One region of the Streptomyces sp. NPDC026246 genome, then DNA from elsewhere that is predicted to be linked to it. Evidence: riboswitches for the same ligand, from Rfam matches in the RefSeq annotation. Region 1 holds a riboswitch; the other holds the start of a gene.
What was found. A riboswitch is a leader RNA that binds a small molecule or an ion and turns the genes downstream of it on or off. The one in region 1 is predicted to bind S-adenosylmethionine.
Positions count from the first base shown of each region.

Region 2: linked by a shared signal. The riboswitch ahead of ACZ4M5_RS24050 (aminotransferase class V-fold PLP-dependent enzyme) and the one ahead of thrC (threonine synthase) in region 1 are both predicted to bind S-adenosylmethionine.

Region 1 is NZ_JBVHPJ010000016.1:40,661-48,804, forward strand. It holds gene ACZ4M5_RS30515 (NADH:flavin oxidoreductase) at 1-466, opposite strand, end outside; gene groL (chaperonin GroEL) at 661-2,283, opposite strand; gene ACZ4M5_RS30525 (cold-shock protein) at 2,679-2,882, opposite strand; gene ACZ4M5_RS30530 (MoaD/ThiS family protein) at 3,330-3,605, opposite strand; gene thrC (threonine synthase) at 3,708-4,994, opposite strand; SAM riboswitch class I at 5,013-5,168, opposite strand; gene ACZ4M5_RS30540 (glucosyl-3-phosphoglycerate synthase) at 5,322-6,266, shown strand; gene ACZ4M5_RS30545 (alpha,alpha-trehalose-phosphate synthase (UDP-forming)) at 6,340-7,728, shown strand; gene otsB (trehalose-phosphatase) at 7,736-8,144, shown strand, end outside.
Region 2 is NZ_JBVHPJ010000010.1:5,957-14,100, forward strand. It holds gene qcrB (cytochrome bc1 complex cytochrome b subunit) at 1-1,377, shown strand, start outside; gene trpD (anthranilate phosphoribosyltransferase) at 1,514-2,578, shown strand; SAM riboswitch class IV at 2,832-2,948, shown strand; gene ACZ4M5_RS24050 (aminotransferase class V-fold PLP-dependent enzyme) at 3,129-4,496, shown strand; gene ACZ4M5_RS24055 (Lrp/AsnC family transcriptional regulator) at 4,507-4,788, opposite strand; gene ACZ4M5_RS24060 (rhomboid family intramembrane serine protease) at 4,785-5,546, opposite strand; gene ACZ4M5_RS24065 (hypothetical protein) at 5,705-5,944, shown strand; gene ACZ4M5_RS24070 (NYN domain-containing protein) at 5,981-7,324, shown strand; gene ACZ4M5_RS24075 (C40 family peptidase) at 7,577-8,144, shown strand, end outside.

The DNA of each region.
Region 1 (8,144 bases):
CGATGACGGCGTCGATGTCGGCCTGGGTCATGGCCTTGCCGGTGGGCTCGTCGGCGCCGATGCGCAGCCCGGAGGGGCCGACGGCGGGGGCGTCGGCGACGGGCGGCTCGCCCTGGTTGCGGACCATGCCGATGTGCCACAGCTGCGGCACGATCGTGCCGCCCGCGGCGTGCACGGCCTCGGCGACCTTCGCCCAGCCGGCGAGCTGCTCCTCGCCGTGGAACCGCGGCACGCTGTCGCTCTGCCCGGCCGACTCGTGCCCGACGTAGGTGCCCTCGGTGACGATCAGGCCGACCCCCGCGGCGGCGCGGCGCGCGTAGTAGGAGACGACGTCCTCACCGGGCACGCCGCCCGGGGAGAACATGCGGGTCATCGGGGCCATCGCGATCCGGTTGGGGACGGTCAGGCCGTTCAGGGTCACGGGCCGGGACAGGATGTCGGCTGCGCGGGAGGCGGCGTCGCTCACGTGGGGGCTCCTTCGGATACCGGACAGTACGCGCATACCGGTCAGTATGTGCATACGCATAGGTCCTTAGGTTCAACCACTCCGTCCCGGTGCGCCATCCCGCGCGCCCTGTGATCCCGCACACGCCGAAGGGCGGCACCCCCTGCCGGAACAGGGGATGCCGCCCTCGGAAAGGACGCGATCGACCGGGTCGATCAGAAGTCCATGTCACCGCCCGGCATGCCGCCGCCGGCCGGCGCGGCGGCCTTCTCCGGCTTGTCGGCGATGACGGCCTCGGTGGTGAGGAACAGCGCGGCGATGGAGGCGGCGTTCTGCAGCGCGGAACGGGTCACCTTCGCCGGGTCGATGATGCCCTCGGCGATCATGTCGACGTACTCACCGGTCGCGGCGTTCAGGCCGTGGCCGACGGTGAGGTTGCGGACCTTCTCCACGACGACGCCGCCCTCGAGACCACCGTTGACGGCGATCTGCTTCAGCGGGGCCTCCAGCGCGAGCTTCACGGCGTTGGCGCCGGTCGCCTCGTCACCGTCGAGCTCCAGCTTCTCGAAGACCTGGGAGGCCTGCAGCAGGGCCACGCCACCACCGGCGACGATGCCCTCCTCGACGGCCGCCTTGGCGTTGCGCACGGCGTCCTCGATGCGGTGCTTGCGCTCCTTGAGCTCCACCTCGGTGGCGGCACCGGCCTTGATGACCGCGACACCGCCGGCGAGCTTCGCCAGGCGCTCCTGCAGCTTCTCGCGGTCGTAGTCCGAGTCGCTGTTCTCGATCTCGGCGCGGATCTGGTTCACGCGACCCTGGACCTGGTCGGCGGAGCCGGCACCGTCCACGATCGTGGTCTCGTCCTTGGTGATGACGACCTTGCGGGCCTTGCCGAGCAGGTCGAGCGTGGCGTTCTCCAGCTTGAGGCCGACCTCCTCGGAGATCACCTCGCCGCCGGTGAGGATGCCGATGTCCTGCAGCATCGCCTTGCGGCGGTCGCCGAAGCCCGGGGCCTTGACGGCGACGGACTTGAAGGTGCCGCGGATCTTGTTGACGACCAGGGTCGACAGGGCCTCGCCCTCGACGTCCTCGGCGATGATCAGCAGCGGCTTGCCCGACTGCATGACCTTCTCCAGGAGCGGGAGCAGGTCCTTGACGTTGGAGATCTTCGAGTTGGCGATCAGGATGTACGGGTCGTCGAGGACGGCCTCCATACGCTCCATGTCGGTGGCGAAGTACGCCGAGATGTAGCCCTTGTCGAAGCGCATACCCTCGGTGAGCTCCAGCTCCAGACCGAAGGTCTGGGACTCCTCGACGGTGATGACGCCTTCCTTGCCGACCTTGTCCATCGCCTCGGCGATGAGCTCGCCGATCTGGGTGTCGGCGGCGGAGATCGAGGCCGTGGAGGCAATCTGCTCCTTGGTCTCGACGTCCTTGGCCTGCTCGAGCAGGGCGGCGGAGACGGCCTCGACGGCCTTCTCGATACCGCGCTTCAGGGCCATCGGGTTGGCACCGGCGGCCACGTTGCGCAGACCCTCGCGCACCAGGGCCTGGGCCAGGACGGTCGCCGTGGTCGTACCGTCACCGGCGACGTCGTCCGTCTTCTTGGCGACTTCCTTGACCAGCTCGGCGCCGATCTTCTCGTACGGGTCCTCGAGCTCGATCTCCTTGGCGATGGACACACCATCGTTGGTGATCGTGGGCGCGCCCCACTTCTTCTCGAGGACGACGTTGCGGCCCTTGGGGCCGAGCGTCACCTTCACGGCGTCCGCGAGCTGGTTCATGCCGCGCTCGAGGCCGCGCCGCGCCTCCTCGTCGAACGCGATGATCTTGGCCATGTGAAGTGGTCCCTCCAGGACTGGGGGTGATGACTCCAGGACCGCGCCCGCGCCCGCGACGGACGGCTCGCCGGCCTCGTGGTTCCTTCCCACTTCGGCCTGCGGGCCTCACCGACCCGGTCCTTACGTTGTCACTCTCACCTTCAGAGTGCTAACGCCAATGATTAGCACTCGACCCCCCAGAGTGCAAGGCGCGCCCGCGCAGCGGGTGCTCATCGAGGGGTGGCGGTCGGGTGACGGGCGGGCGCAAGCGCCCCCCGGAGCGGATGGGGCGCTCAGCCCGCCCGCGAACACGCCCCCGCGCGCCTCCCGGGCAAGCGGAAGGGCCCGCACCCCGGGGGATGCGGACCCTTCTGCGAAGACCGGTCGCGTGAGCTTTTGGTCGTGGTGCGCGTTCAGGCAGAGACGCGAACCATGTCGGCCTGCGGCCCCTTCTGGCCCTGCGAGATCTCGAACTCGACCCGCTGGCCCTCTTCCAGGGTGCGGTAGCCGTCCATCTGGATCGCGCTGTAGTGGACGAAAACATCCGCACCACCGTCGACCGCGATGAAGCCGTACCCCTTCTCCGCGTTGAACCACTTGACGGTGCCCTGAGCCATGCCTAACTCCCCTATTACTGGCCCTTGCACAGATCCACACTTCGCGGATCCGGGTCAGACCTCACCCCCCACGGTTGGGGGCGTGCGCCGGAACGCGTCGACCGCGGCTGAATGTATCTGTCCAACTGCCGTCTGCAACAGGTCAATCGGACGAGAATTCTGGACGCTCAGGGTCCGGAATGTGGGGAGAATTCGCCCGAATTCAGGGCAAGTCGGGCCACACAAAAAGAACAAAAGCCGCGAAAGACGCGCACACTTTGGCTACATCTTGTCGGGCTCGCGGCAGGAATTCAGGGTTCCGGTCGGTGGATCCGGAACGCGTTCCCCAACTGTACCGCGCTCAATCACACAGAATTGCCCCCTCCGCTTCTCTCACGGTGAGGGCAATTCGATGCACGCTCGGTGACCGGCATTACTCAAGGTAACAATCAAGCCGGTCGGCCGGATTCAGCCGCCGGCGACAGCCGGAATGATCGACACTCCGGCACCGTCCGGCGTGGCCGTCTCCAGACCCTGCTCGAACCGCACGTCGTCGTCGTTGACGTACACGTTGACGAACCGCCGCAGCTTGCCCTGGTCGTCCAGCACCCGGGCGGCGATCCCGGTGTGGTTCTTCTCCAGGTCGGCGATGACCTCCCCGAGGTTCGCGCCCTCGGCGGCGACCTCGGCCTGCCCGCCCGTGTAGGTGCGCAGGATGGTGGGGATGCGAACGGTGACGCTCATCGGAACATGACCTCCGGTTTTGTCGAAGCTACGGCTGGGGCGCACCCTCAGGGGCGCGGGGAACTGCGCGACCGGCCCCCACCGGCCCGCAGCGAACAACGATCAGACGAGCCCGGCATCCCGGAACGACTCCAGGCTGGGCCGGATGGTCGCGGTCAGCCCCGTGCCCGCCACCGCGTCCAGCGTCTTCAGACCGTCCCCGGTGTTCAGCACCACGGTGGTCTTCGTGGGGTCGAGCACCCCGTTCGCGATCAGCTTGCGCGTCACGCCCACGGTCACCCCGCCGGCGGTCTCCGCGAAGATCCCCTCGGTCCTGGCCAGGACCTTGATCGCGTCGACGACCTGCTCGTCCGTCACGTCCTCCACCGCACCACCGGTCCGCCGCGCGATGTCCAGCACGTACGGCCCGTCCGCCGGGTTGCCGATCGCCAGGGACTTGGCGATCGTGTCCGGCTTCTGCGGACGCACCACGTCGTGCCCGGCCTTGAACGCCGTCGACACCGGCGAGCAGCCCTCGGCCTGCGCACCGAAGATCGTGTACGGCTTGTCCTCGACGAGGCCGAGCTTGATCAGCTCCTGCAGCCCCTTGTCGATCTTCGTGAGCTGCGAGCCGGAGGCGATCGGCACGACCAGCTGGTCCGGCAGCCGCCAGCCGAGCTGCTCGCAGATCTCGTACGCGAGGGTCTTGGAGCCCTCCGCGTAGTAGGGGCGCAGGTTGACGTTGACGAAGCCCCAGCCCTCACCGGCCGGGTCGCCGATCAGCTCCGAGCAGAAGCGGTTCACGTCGTCGTAGTTGCCCTCGATGCCGACGAGCTCGCCGCCGTAGACCGCGGCCATGACGACCTTGCCCTGCTCCAGGTCGTGCGGGATGAACACGCACGAGCGGAAGCCGGCGCGGGCGGCGGCGGCACCCACCGCGCCGGCCAGGTTGCCGGTGGAGGAGCAGGACAGGGTGGTGAAGCCGAAGGCGCGGGCGGCCTCCAGGGCCTGGGCGACGACCCGGTCCTTGAAGGAGTGCGTCGGGTTGCCGGAGTCGTCCTTGACGAACAGCTTGCCGGGGTCGACGCCCAGCTCGCGGGCCAGGTTGTCGGCCTTGACCAGCTTGGTCCAGCCCGGGTTGATGTTCGGCTTGTCCGCCACGTCCGCCGGGACCGGCAGCAGCGGGGCGTAGCGCCAGATGTTCGCGGGTCCCGCTTCGATGCGCTTGCGGAGCTCTTCGGTGTCGTAGGCCGAGAAGTCGTAGGCGATCTCCAGCGGGCCGAAACACTCCTCGCAGGCGAAGACCGGGCCGAGAGGCACGCGGTGACCGCACTCGCGGCAGCTCAGAGCGGCGGCCGGGCCGAGGTCTACGGTGGAGTTCGTGGTGCTTGCAACAGTCTGCACAGCCATGTGAGGCGAGGCCCTTTCTCCTCATCTTCCTCACGACGCATCTCGCCGTGAGACGGATTTGGCACCTTCCCTAGCCGGGAGCCTCGCGGAGTGGTCAGCAGTGACCTACGAGAACCGACTGGAGGGTTGCCGGGGCTTCATCGGGCCGTTTCCCTCTGCCCCTCTGGATGAGCTGTATGTGGTTGTAGGCGGCGGGCGACCCCGGACATGCGAGGGTCATCCGCGTTGTTCAAGACTGTAACCGACGACCAGGACAGTTGAGATAGTCGTCCGAACCGCGAGACGCGTCACATTCGTCCCGCCGAGAGAACGCAAGGAGCAGCCACGGTGCTGGAAGAAGTCGAGCGCTGGCTGAGCGCCCGTTCCTGGTCCGTGCACGACCGTCCCCTCCACAGCCTCCTGGCGGCCAAGCAGCGCACGGGCCGCACGGTCAGCGTGGTGCTGCCCGCCCTGAACGAGGAGGAGACCGTCGGCGACATCGCCGCCGCGATCCGCCACGACCTCATGCTGCGGGTGCCGCTCGTCGACGAGCTGGTCGTGATCGACTCGGGGTCGGCCGACCGCACGTCCGAGGTGGCCGCCGCCGCGGGCGCGACGGTGGTGCACCGGGACGCGATCCTGCCCCGCCTGCCCGCCCTGCCCGGCAAGGGCGAGGTGCTGTGGCGCTCGCTGCTGGTCACCCGCGGCGACATCGTCTGCTTCGTCGACGCGGACCTGCGGGAGTTCTCGTCCGACTTCGTCTCCGGCATCGTGGGCCCGCTGCTGACCGACCCGGAGGTCGAGCTCGTCAAGGGCATGTACGACCGTCCCCTCGGCGCCGCCGCCGGGCAGGGCGGCCGGGTCACGGAGCTGATGGCGCGCCCCCTGCTCAACATGCACTGGCCGCGGCTCGCCGGGTTCGTGCAGCCGCTGGGCGGCGAGTACGCGGCCCGCCGCTCCCTGCTGGAGCAGCTGCCCTTCCCCGTCGGGTACGGCGTCGAACTGGGCGTGCTCGTCGACGCCCTGCACCTGGCGGGCCTCGACGCGCTCGGCCAGGTCGACCTGGGGGTGCGCAAGCACCGGCACCAGGACGGGCAGGCGCTCGGCCGGATGGCCGCCGAGATCTACCGCACGGCCCAGCTGCGGCTGGCCCGGGGGCATCTGATCCGGCCGTCCCTCACCCAGTTCGAGCGGACCGGGGACGGCTTCGAACCGCGGACGTACTCCGTGGACACCGAGGAACGCCCGCCGATGGTGGAGATCGCCGAGTACCAGGCGCGGCGGGCCGCCTGACCCGGGCTGTTTTCGGCCGGGCGCGGCAGGTCCGTACGTTTGAGCGTTTACAGGCCGGGCTAGGTTGAGGCCTATGGGTTCGACGCACGGTTCTGCACGGGTATTGGTGGCCTCCAACCGCGGCCCGGTCTCCTACACGGTCGGTGACGACGGTTCGCTGAACGCCAGACGGGGCGGCGGCGGACTGGTCTCGGGGCTCTCGGCGATCGGCTCCGACGCGGACTCCCTGTGGGTCTGCTCGGCGCTGTCCGACGGCGACCGCGCGGCGGTGGCCCGCGGGGTCGGCGAGGAGGGCGTGCGGATGCTGGACATCCCGGCCGACGTGCACGCCGACGCCTACAACGGCATCGCCAACTCGGTGCTGTGGTTCGTCCACCACATGCTCTACCAGACTCCCCTGGAGCCGGTCTTCGACGCGGAGTTCCGCCGCCAGTGGGCGTCCTACGAGACGTACAACCGGGCGTTCGCCGAGGCGCTGGCCGAGGAGGCGGCGCAGGGCGCGGCGGTCGTGGTGCAGGACTACCACCTGACGCTGGTGCCGGGCATGCTGCGCGAGCTGCGCCCGGACCTCAGGATCGGCCACTTCTCGCACACGCCGTGGGCGCCGCCCGAGTACTTCCGGATGCTGCCGGACGACGTGGCCGGGCAGGTGCTGCGCGGCATGCTCGGCGCGGACCGGCTCGGCTTCCTCACCCAGCGCTGGGCGGACGCGTTCACCGCCTGCGCCGAGCGGTTCGCGGGCGGTCTCGGCGGCACGCGGATCGGGGTGCACGGCCTGGGCGCCGACGCGGACTTCCTGCGCGAGCGGGCCCACGAGCCGGACGTCGAGGAACGGATCACCGCGCTGCGGCAGGAGATCGGCGAGGGCCGCCGCACCATCGTCCGGGTCGACCGCACCGAGCTGTCGAAGAACATCGTGCGCGGCCTGCTGGCCTACCGGCGGCTGCTCCAGGCCCACGGCGAGTGGCGCGAGCGCGTGGTGCACGTGGCCTTCGCCTACCCCTCCCGGCAGGACCTCGCGGTGTACCGGGACTACACGGCCGAGGTGCAGCGCCTGGCCGACGAGATCAACGCCGAGTTCGGCACGCCGGGCTGGACGCCGGTCGTGCTGCACGTCAAGGACGACTTCGCCCGCTCCCTGGCCGCCTACCGGCTGGCCGACGTGGCCCTGGTCAACCCCATCCGCGACGGGATGAACCTGGTGGCCAAGGAGGTCCCGGTCGTCTCCGACGGGGGCTGCGCGCTGGTGCTGTCCCGGGAGGCGGGGGCGCACGAGGAGCTGGGCGAGGACGCGATCACGGTCAACCCGTACGACGTCACCGGCACGGCCGAGGCCCTGCACGAGGCCCTGTCGATGCGCCCGGAGGAGCGCGCCGAACGCAGCAAGCGCCTGGCGGCGGCGGCCACGGCTCTGCCGCCGGCCCGCTGGTTCGTCGAGCAGCTCGACGCGCTGAGGGGCTGAGCGGCCGATGAGCACCACGCCCGCCTCCCAGCCGCTGCCCGTCCCCGTCACCGAGGCGGGGCACAAGGGCCTGGACGCCCTGCTGGGCGGCCCCGGCAAGGCCCTGATCGGCCTCGACTTCGACGGGACGCTCGCGCCGATCGTGGCCGATCCCGACCAGGCCCGGGCCCACCCGGAGGCCCTGTCCGCACTCGCGGCGCTCGCGCCGAAGGTGGCCGCCGTCGCGGTGATCACCGGCCGGCCGGCCGAGGTCGCCGTGCGCAACGGCGCCTTCGCGGACGCGCCCGGTCTGGAGCACCTGGTCGTCCTCGGGCACTACGGCGCCGAGCGCTGGGACGCCCGCACCGGAGAGGTCACCGCCCCGCCGGCGCACCCGGGGGTCGACGCCGTGCGCGCCGAGCTGCCCGGGCTGCTGG
Region 2 (8,144 bases), on a different contig from region 1:
CCGCTCCAGGGGCAGCTGATGTCGGAGGCGTTCGCCTCCACGCTGGACATCAGCTTCGACGTCCGCGGCGGTCTGCTGATCCGGCAGATCCACCACTGGGCGGCGATCATCTTCCTCGCCGGCATGTTCGTGCACATGATGCGCGTCTTCTTCACCGGCGCGTTCCGCAAGCCGCGCGAGATCAACTGGCTGTTCGGCTTCCTGCTGTTCGTCCTCGGCATGTTCACCGGTTTCACCGGCTACTCGCTCCCGGACGACCTGCTCTCCGGCACCGGTGTCCGCTTCACGCAGGGCGCGATCCTGTCCGTGCCGATCGTGGGCACGTACATCTCGATGTTCCTGTTCGGCGGGGAGTTCCCGGGAACCGACTTCGTCGCCCGGTTCTACTCGATCCACATCCTGCTGCTGCCGGGCATCATGCTCGGGCTCGTGGTCGGCCACCTGATCCTGGTCTTCTACCACAAGCACACGCAGTTCGCGGGTCCCGGACGGACCAACAAGAACGTCGTCGGCATGCCACTGCTGCCGGTCTACATGGCCAAGGCCGGAGGCTTCTTCTTCCTGGTCTTCGGTGTCATCGCGGCCATCGCCGGCATCGCGACCGTCAACCCGATCTGGGTCCTGGGCCCCTACCGTCCCGACCAGGTGTCGACCGGTGCCCAGCCCGACTGGTACATGGGCTTCGCCGAGGGTCTGGTCCGCGCCATGCCGGGCTGGGAGATCAACTTCTGGGGTCACACGCTCGTCCTTGGCGTGTTCATCCCGCTGGTCCTCTTCGGCCTGTTCCTCGCGATCATCGCCCTGTACCCGTTCATCGAGTCGTGGATCACCGGGGACAAGCGCGAGCACCACATCCTGGACCGCCCGCGCAACGCCCCGACCCGCACGGCCGTGGGTGTCGCCTGGGTCACCGGCTACGTGATCATGCTGATCGGCGGTGGCAACGACATCGTCGCGACCCACTTCCACCTGTCGATCAACGCGGTCACCTGGTTCGTCCGGATCGGGTTCTTCCTCGGCCCGGTCGTCGCCTTCGTCGTCACCAAGCGCATCTGCCTCGGCCTGCAGCGCCGGGACAAGGAGAAGGTGCTGCACGGCCGCGAGTCGGGCATCATCAAGCGCCTGCCGCACGGTGAGTTCATCGAGGTGCACGAGCCGCTCAGCCAGGAGCAGATGTACACGCTCACGGCGCACGAGCAGTACCAGCCGGCCGAGATCGGCCCGACGGTCGACGAGAACGGCGTCGAGCGCAAGGTGAAGGGTTCCGAGAAGCTGCGCGCCAAGCTCAGCGACGCCTACTACGGCGACGGTTCCCAGATCGCCAAGCCCACCGTCGAGGAGTACCGGGAGATCACGAGCGGCCACGGCCACCACTGATCACTGCTTCGCCACGCCACCGAAGGGCCTCGTCCGGTGTACGGACGGGGCCCTTCGCCCTGTCCGGGGCTGGATAGGGTGGACGCGTCGAGACATTCCGTCCCGCAGTGCGGGACATCTGACCCTGGAGCGGCTTATGAGCGCTGTGACCCCCGCCGGAGGCGACACCGCGGCGGCCCGCTCCTGGCCCCTGCTGCTGAACGGCCTGCTTCAGGGCCGGGACCTGACCGCCGACGACACCGCGTGGGCGATGGACCTGATCATGCGCGGCGAGGCCACGGACGCGCAGATCGCCGGTTTCGTGGTCGCGCTGCGCGCCAAGGGTGAGACCGTCGAGGAGATCTCCGGGTTCGTCCGGGCGATGTACGCGCACGCCAACGTGATCGAGGTGCCCGGACCGGCCGTCGACATCGTCGGCACGGGCGGCGACGGTGCGAAGACCGTCAACATCTCCACGATGTCGGCCATCGTCATCGCCGGCACGGGCGCCAAGGTCGTCAAGCACGGCAACCGGGCCGCCTCCTCGGCGTCCGGGGCCTCGGACGTCCTGGAGAAGCTCGGCGTCAACCTGGAACTGCCGACGCACCGGGTGGCCGGCGTGGCCGAGGAGGCGGGCATCACCTTCTGCTTCGCGGCGAAGTTCCACCCCTCGATGCGCTACGCGGGTGCGGCCCGCGGCCAGTTGGGCATCCGGACGATCTTCAACGTCCTGGGCCCGCTGACCAACCCCGCCAAGGTCCGCGCCCAGGCGGTGGGCGTGGCCGACCCGCGCATGGCGCCGATCGTCGCGGGCGTGTTCGCCGGGCGCGGTCACTCGTCCCTGGTCTTCCGCGGCGACGACGGCCTCGACGAGCTGACCACCACGTCCACCTCCCGGGTCTGGACCGTCCGGGACGGCACGGTGACCGAGGAGGCCTTCGACCCGCGTGACGTGGGTCTGGAGCTGGTCCCGGTCGAGGCGCTGCGCGGCGCGGACGCCTCCTACAACGCCGAGGTCGCCCGTCGCCTCCTGGACGGCGAGACGGGCCCGGTGCGGGACGCCGTCCTGCTCAACTCGGCGGCGGCCCTGGTGGCGCTGGAGCCGGGCACGGGGACGCTGGCCGAGCAGATCGGCGCCGGCATGGCGAAGGCGGCGGAGTCGATCGACTCCGGGGCGGCCAAGCGGACCCTGGAGCGCTGGGTGGCCGCGACCAACGCCTAGGTCGTGTCCGCAAAGTCCCGTCGTTCGCCCGGAGGGCGGGCCCCGCGGCGTCTGGTGCGTGCTCTCGGCGTGCCGGGCGGAGTCCCTCGTACTGGATCGTACTTGGGGCTTCGTCCGGTGCGGCGAGAGTGCGTGCCAGGCGTCGCGGGGCAGGCGGGACTTTGCGGACACGACCTAGCGGCTGCGACGAGGGCGTCCCGCGATCCGGACTCGGGTTGCGGGGCGCCGATCTCTTCGCGTACGTTCCTGAACAGGTCATGAGTGACAGTCATGAGGCCCCGGCCGACTGTCCGGCAACCCTCCGTCCGTGGCGGGGTGCCCCGGGTGAAGACCGGGCCGCAGGCAGCGAGGTCTGCGGCAAGCGCGGACCCCTCGCACGCTTTTGACAAGTGTGGGGCCAGGGGTCCTGGTCGTCGAGGAGTTCTCCGTGAGTCAGCGAATGCGATAGGGCCGCAGAGCCCCGCCTCCGCATCCCTCTTTCTTTCCTCACCCCCCGTCGGCAGCCCTCCGGGCCCGCGGGTGGTCCCGCCTGATCTCACGGGAGTTCACCATGTCCGTCTCCACCGTTGCCGCCGAACAGTCCGTTTGTGCCCCGCTGCCCGTTCTGGGGCGGGATGTCACCGTGCCGCTGGTGACCGGCGGAGAGGTCACCTACGCCGCGCTCGACTACGCGGCCAGCGCCCCGGCGCTCCAGCGGGTCTGGGACGACGTCGCCGCCTACGCGCCCTACTACGGCAGTGTCCACCGGGGCGCCGGGTACCTGTCCCAGCTGTCCACCGACCTCTTCGAGAACGCCCGCCGCACGGTCGCGGAGTTCCTCGGCTGCCGGGACGGCGACCAGGTGGTGTTCACCCGGTCCACCACCGACTCCCTCAACCTCCTCGCCGCCGCCCTGCCGGAGGACTGCCGGGTCTTCGTCTTCGAGACCGAGCACCACGCCTCCCTGCTGCCCTGGCGCGACGCCCACGTCACCTGCCTCGACGCCCCGAGGAGCCACGTCGAGGCCGTCGAGACCCTGGAGCGGGCCCTGGCCGACCGGGACCCCCACGGTCCGGCCCTGGTGTGCGTCACCGGTGCCTCCAACGTCACCGGTGAGCTGTGGCCCGTGCGGGAGCTCGCGGCGGCCGCGCACGCCCACGGCGCCCGGATCGTGCTCGACGCCGCCCAGCTGGCCCCGCACCACCCCGTCTCCGTCGCGGACCTCGACGTCGACTGGGTCGCCTTCTCCGGGCACAAGCTGTACGCGCCCTTCGGCTCCGGCGTGCTCGCAGGCCGGTCCGACTGGCTGCGCGCGGCCGAGCCGTACCTCGCGGGCGGCGGCGCCTCGCGCACGGTCACGCGCCGGGAGGACGGCGGCGTCGACGTGGAGTGGCACGACAGCGCCGCCCGCCACGAGGCCGGCTCCCCGAACGTCATCGGCGCCTACTCCATCGCCTCCGCCTGCAAGACCCTCACCGAGGCCGGGTTCGACACGCTGGTCGCCCGCGAGCAGCACCTGATCGACCGGGTGCGCGCGGGGCTCGCCGAGGTGCCCGAGGTCCGGGTCCTGTCCCTCTTCGGCGACGACGCGCCGCGTGTCGGCGTGATCTCCTTCGTCGTGGACGGCTGGAACAGCTCCCACTTCGCCGCCGCGCTCTCCGCCGAGTACGGCATCGGCGTCCGCGACGGGCTGTTCTGCGCCCACCCGCTGGTGCGCACGCTGCTCGGCGGCGACCCGCAGCAGCAGGGCGCGTGCGGAGCGCCGGAGGCGGCGCCCGGCGAGAAGGCGCTCAACGCCATCCGGGTGAGCTTCGGCGCGGGCACGCCGGACGAGCACGTGGAGAGGTTCGTGCGGGCCGTGCGGGAGCTGGTGACCGACGGGGCGAAGTGGAACTACCGCACGGAGGACGGCCGTTGCGTGCCGGACACCTCCGCCTGAGCCGCCGTCCCTACGCGTCCAGGCCGATGGAGAACGCGGCCTCCAGGTCGTGCTGCGAGTAGGTGCGGAACGCCACGTGCGTGTCCGTGCCCTCCACACCGGGGATCTTGCTGATCCGGCCGGGGATGACCTCGGCCAGGTCCTCGTGCCGGCTCACCCGGACCATCGCGATCAGGTCGTAGGTGCCGGTGACGGAGAAGACCTCGCTGACGTTCTCCAGCGCCGCGATCGACTCAGCGATCTCGGGGATCCGGTCCACGCTGGTCTTGATGAGGACGATCGCGGTGATCACGGCTGGTTCTCTCCCTCGGGGGCCGGAGCAGGGGCGGTCCTCACTCTAGTAGGGCCGGTCGGGCGGCCGTAGCGGACGGACGCGTAGCCGAAACCCAGCCCGAACCCGATCAGGTGGGCCAGGTAGGCCACCCCGGGCCCGTCCGAGGCGCGCCCCGCCGCCAGCCACTGCAGGGCCGCCCAGAACGGCAGTACGACCCACGCCGGGAACCGCACCGGCAGGAAGAACAGGAACGGCAGGAGACTGGTCACCCGCGCCCGCGGGAACAGGTACAGGAACGCGCCGAGGACGGCGGAGATCGCCCCCGAGGCCCCGACCAGGGACTGCCCCGAGTCCGCGTTGGCGACGGCGTAGCCCAGCAGGGCCAGGCAGCCGCAGCCGGCGTAGAACAGCAGGAACTGCACGCGGCCCATCCGTTCCTCGGTCATCGCCCCGAAGACGTAGAGGAAGAGCATGTTGCCGAGCAGGTGCACCCAGCTGCCGTGGACGAACAGCGCGGTCACGGGGGTGAGCACCGAGCCGCCGGTGTGCGCGGAGCCGTCGAACAGCTCCGCGGGGATCACCCCCCAGCGGCGGAAGTAGGCCCGCTGCGCCGCCAGCAGCTCGTCGCCCGTGCCGTACGCCGGATTCAGGCCCGAACCGGGCCCGGCCAGGAAGGCCAGGCAGCACAGGGCGATCAGTGAGTACGTCACCGGTGCCGACGACCCCCGGGCCGCTCTGCCGGCCCGGACGAACGACGCGCTCCACTTGCGGATCATGGCTACAGAGCATGACGTAAGGGGACGCAGTCGGACAGACCGCCTCGCCGCCGTGGACACGTGGGCGGTGGGCATCCGCCAGGCCGTAGGGTTACGAGCCACACGCACCGGGGATGCCGGTGGCGTCACGGACACTATAGGAAAGAGAACAGGTCACGATGACGGTTCCCCTGCCGACCGCCGGGACGCGCTGGCGCTGCACCCTCTGCGGCAACCTCACGCGGTTCGACGTCACCCGCTCGTCGAAGGTCGTCGAGTACGTCCACCTCGACCTGGCCGGAGAGCCGAAGGTCGAGGAGCGCGAGGTGCTCAGTGAGACCATCGAGTCGGTGCGCTGCCGCTGGTGCAACGCGGTGGACCAGGTGGAACTCGTGGACAGGCCGGGCGCCGGCTCCTGAGAGGAGCAGGGCGCGCACAGCATTGGGGTGTGACGGATGGTGGAGACCACGGGCGGGGAGCCGGGCGACGGCGCCGCCGAGGTGCTCGACCGTCCGCTGCCCGACGGCGTGCGCCGCAGGGTCGTGCAGATCGTCTCCGACGGCTTCGGCTCGCTGACCGTCGGCGAGCTGCCCGCCCAGCTGCGGCAGTACGCCCGTTTCGCCCCCAACCGGCGGGCCAAGTTCGCCGGCAACGCCATGGCCTCGGCGCTGGAGACCGACCCGCTGTTCCGCCAGCGTATCGGGGAGAAGCTCAGAGAGACCCAGCCGGAGCTCACCGGCGCCCTCGACTCCGGCTCCCCGCCCCCGGCCGCGGACCCGCTCGACGTGGCGGCCGCGGCCTACGTACTGCGTCCGCCCGGCTGGGTGAAGCTGGTCGCGGCCGCCGGCGAGGAGGCCCAGCGGGCCGACGCCGAACGGGCCGACGAGGAGAGCCGGGCCGAGCTGGCGCGGCTGCGCGCCGAACTCGACCGGGCCCGGGAGGCGACCCGGACCGAGACCGAGCGGCTGCGCGCGGAGCTGGAGACGGCCAAGAAGGAGAGCGAGGCGCTGCACCGCAAGCTGCGCGCCGCCCTCAGCGACGTCAAGCGCGGCGAGGCCGCCCTGCGCAAGGCGCACGGCGAGATCGAGGCCGTGCGCGCCGAGGGGCACGCCCAGGTCTCCGCCGCCGAGAGCGAGACCCGGCGGCTGAAGGCGCGGCTCGGCGAGACCGAGGCGGCCCTGGAGGCCGCCCGGCGGGCCGCGCGCGAGGGCCGCAGCGTGGAGGACATGCGGGTGCGGCTGCTGCTGGACACCCTGCTGGACGCCACCCAGGGGCTGCGCCGCGAGCTGGCCCTGCCGCCGGTGTCGGTCCGCCCCGCCGAGACGGTGGACGCGGTCGAGCCGGGCCGGATGACGCCCAAGGACATCGCCGCCCGCGCCCTGTCGGAGAACGACCCCCAGGTCCTCGACCAGCTGCTCGCGCTGCCGCAGGCGCATCTCGTCGTCGACGGGTACAACGTCACCAAAACGGGTTATCCGCAGATGCCGCTGGAGAAGCAGCGTCTCAGGCTGCTCGGGCAGCTCTCCCAACTGGCCGCGCAGAGCGGCGCCGAGGTGACCTGCGTCTTCGACGGAGCCGAGCTGGCCGCACCGGTGCTGCTCGCGCCGCCGCGCGGGGTGCGGGTGCTGTTCTCGAAGCCGGGCGTCACCGCCGACGAGCTGATCCGGCAGCTGGTGCGCGCCGAACCCCCGGGCCGCCCCGTCATCGTGGCCTCCACCGACCGGGAGGTGGCCGACGGGGTCGCCCGCGCCGGTGCGCGGCCGGTGGCCTCGGCGATGCTCCTCAAGCGCCTTTCGTGAGCCTGTAGGGCGTACGCCCCCATGCGCAACGTCCGGGCGTGATGCCCGGATTGGTGAGGGCTGTGGGCCACGGTGCGTCAAGTGCGTCTCACCGCCTGTGAGTCCAGGGGAAAAGATGGCTTACCGTGACGCGAATTTTCATCTGAGGATTTGAACTGATCACAGGAAGGTCACTAGGGTCGGCCCCAACCTCCGCTCGGGTGATCACTCATCGGGAGAGACGGCGGAGGGGCCAGAAGGAGCTTTTCACCCGTGGCGTCCCACCGTCGTCCGAAGCAGCCCAGCCGCGCACGTGTGACCGTGCTGACCACCGCCGCCGCCGCTGCCGTCGCCTTCAGCTCGCAGGCCGCCAACGCGGCCCCCAGTGAGAAGCCGAGCAAGGACGAGGTCAAGACCAAGGTCGACAAGCTCTACGAGGAGGCCGAGAAGGCCACCGAGAAGTACAACGGCGCCAAGGAGAGGCAGGAGAAGCTCCAGAAGGAGATCTCCACCATCCAGGACAGCGTCGCCCGCGGCCAGGAGGAGCTCAACGAGCTGCGCGACAGCCTCGGCCTCGCCGCCGCCTCCCAGTACCGCACCGGCACGATCGACCCGTCCGTCCAGCTGTTCCTCTCCGCGGACCCGGACGACTACCTCGACAAGGCCTCCACGCTCGACCAGTTGAGCAGCCAGCAGGTCGAGGCGCTGAAGAAGGTCCAGGACAAGCAGCGCGAACTGGCCCAGGAACGCGCCGAGGCCGCCGAGAAGCTCAAGGACCTCGCCTCCACCCGGACCGAACTGGGCAAGAAGAAGACGGAAGTCCAGGGCAAGCTCGCCGCCG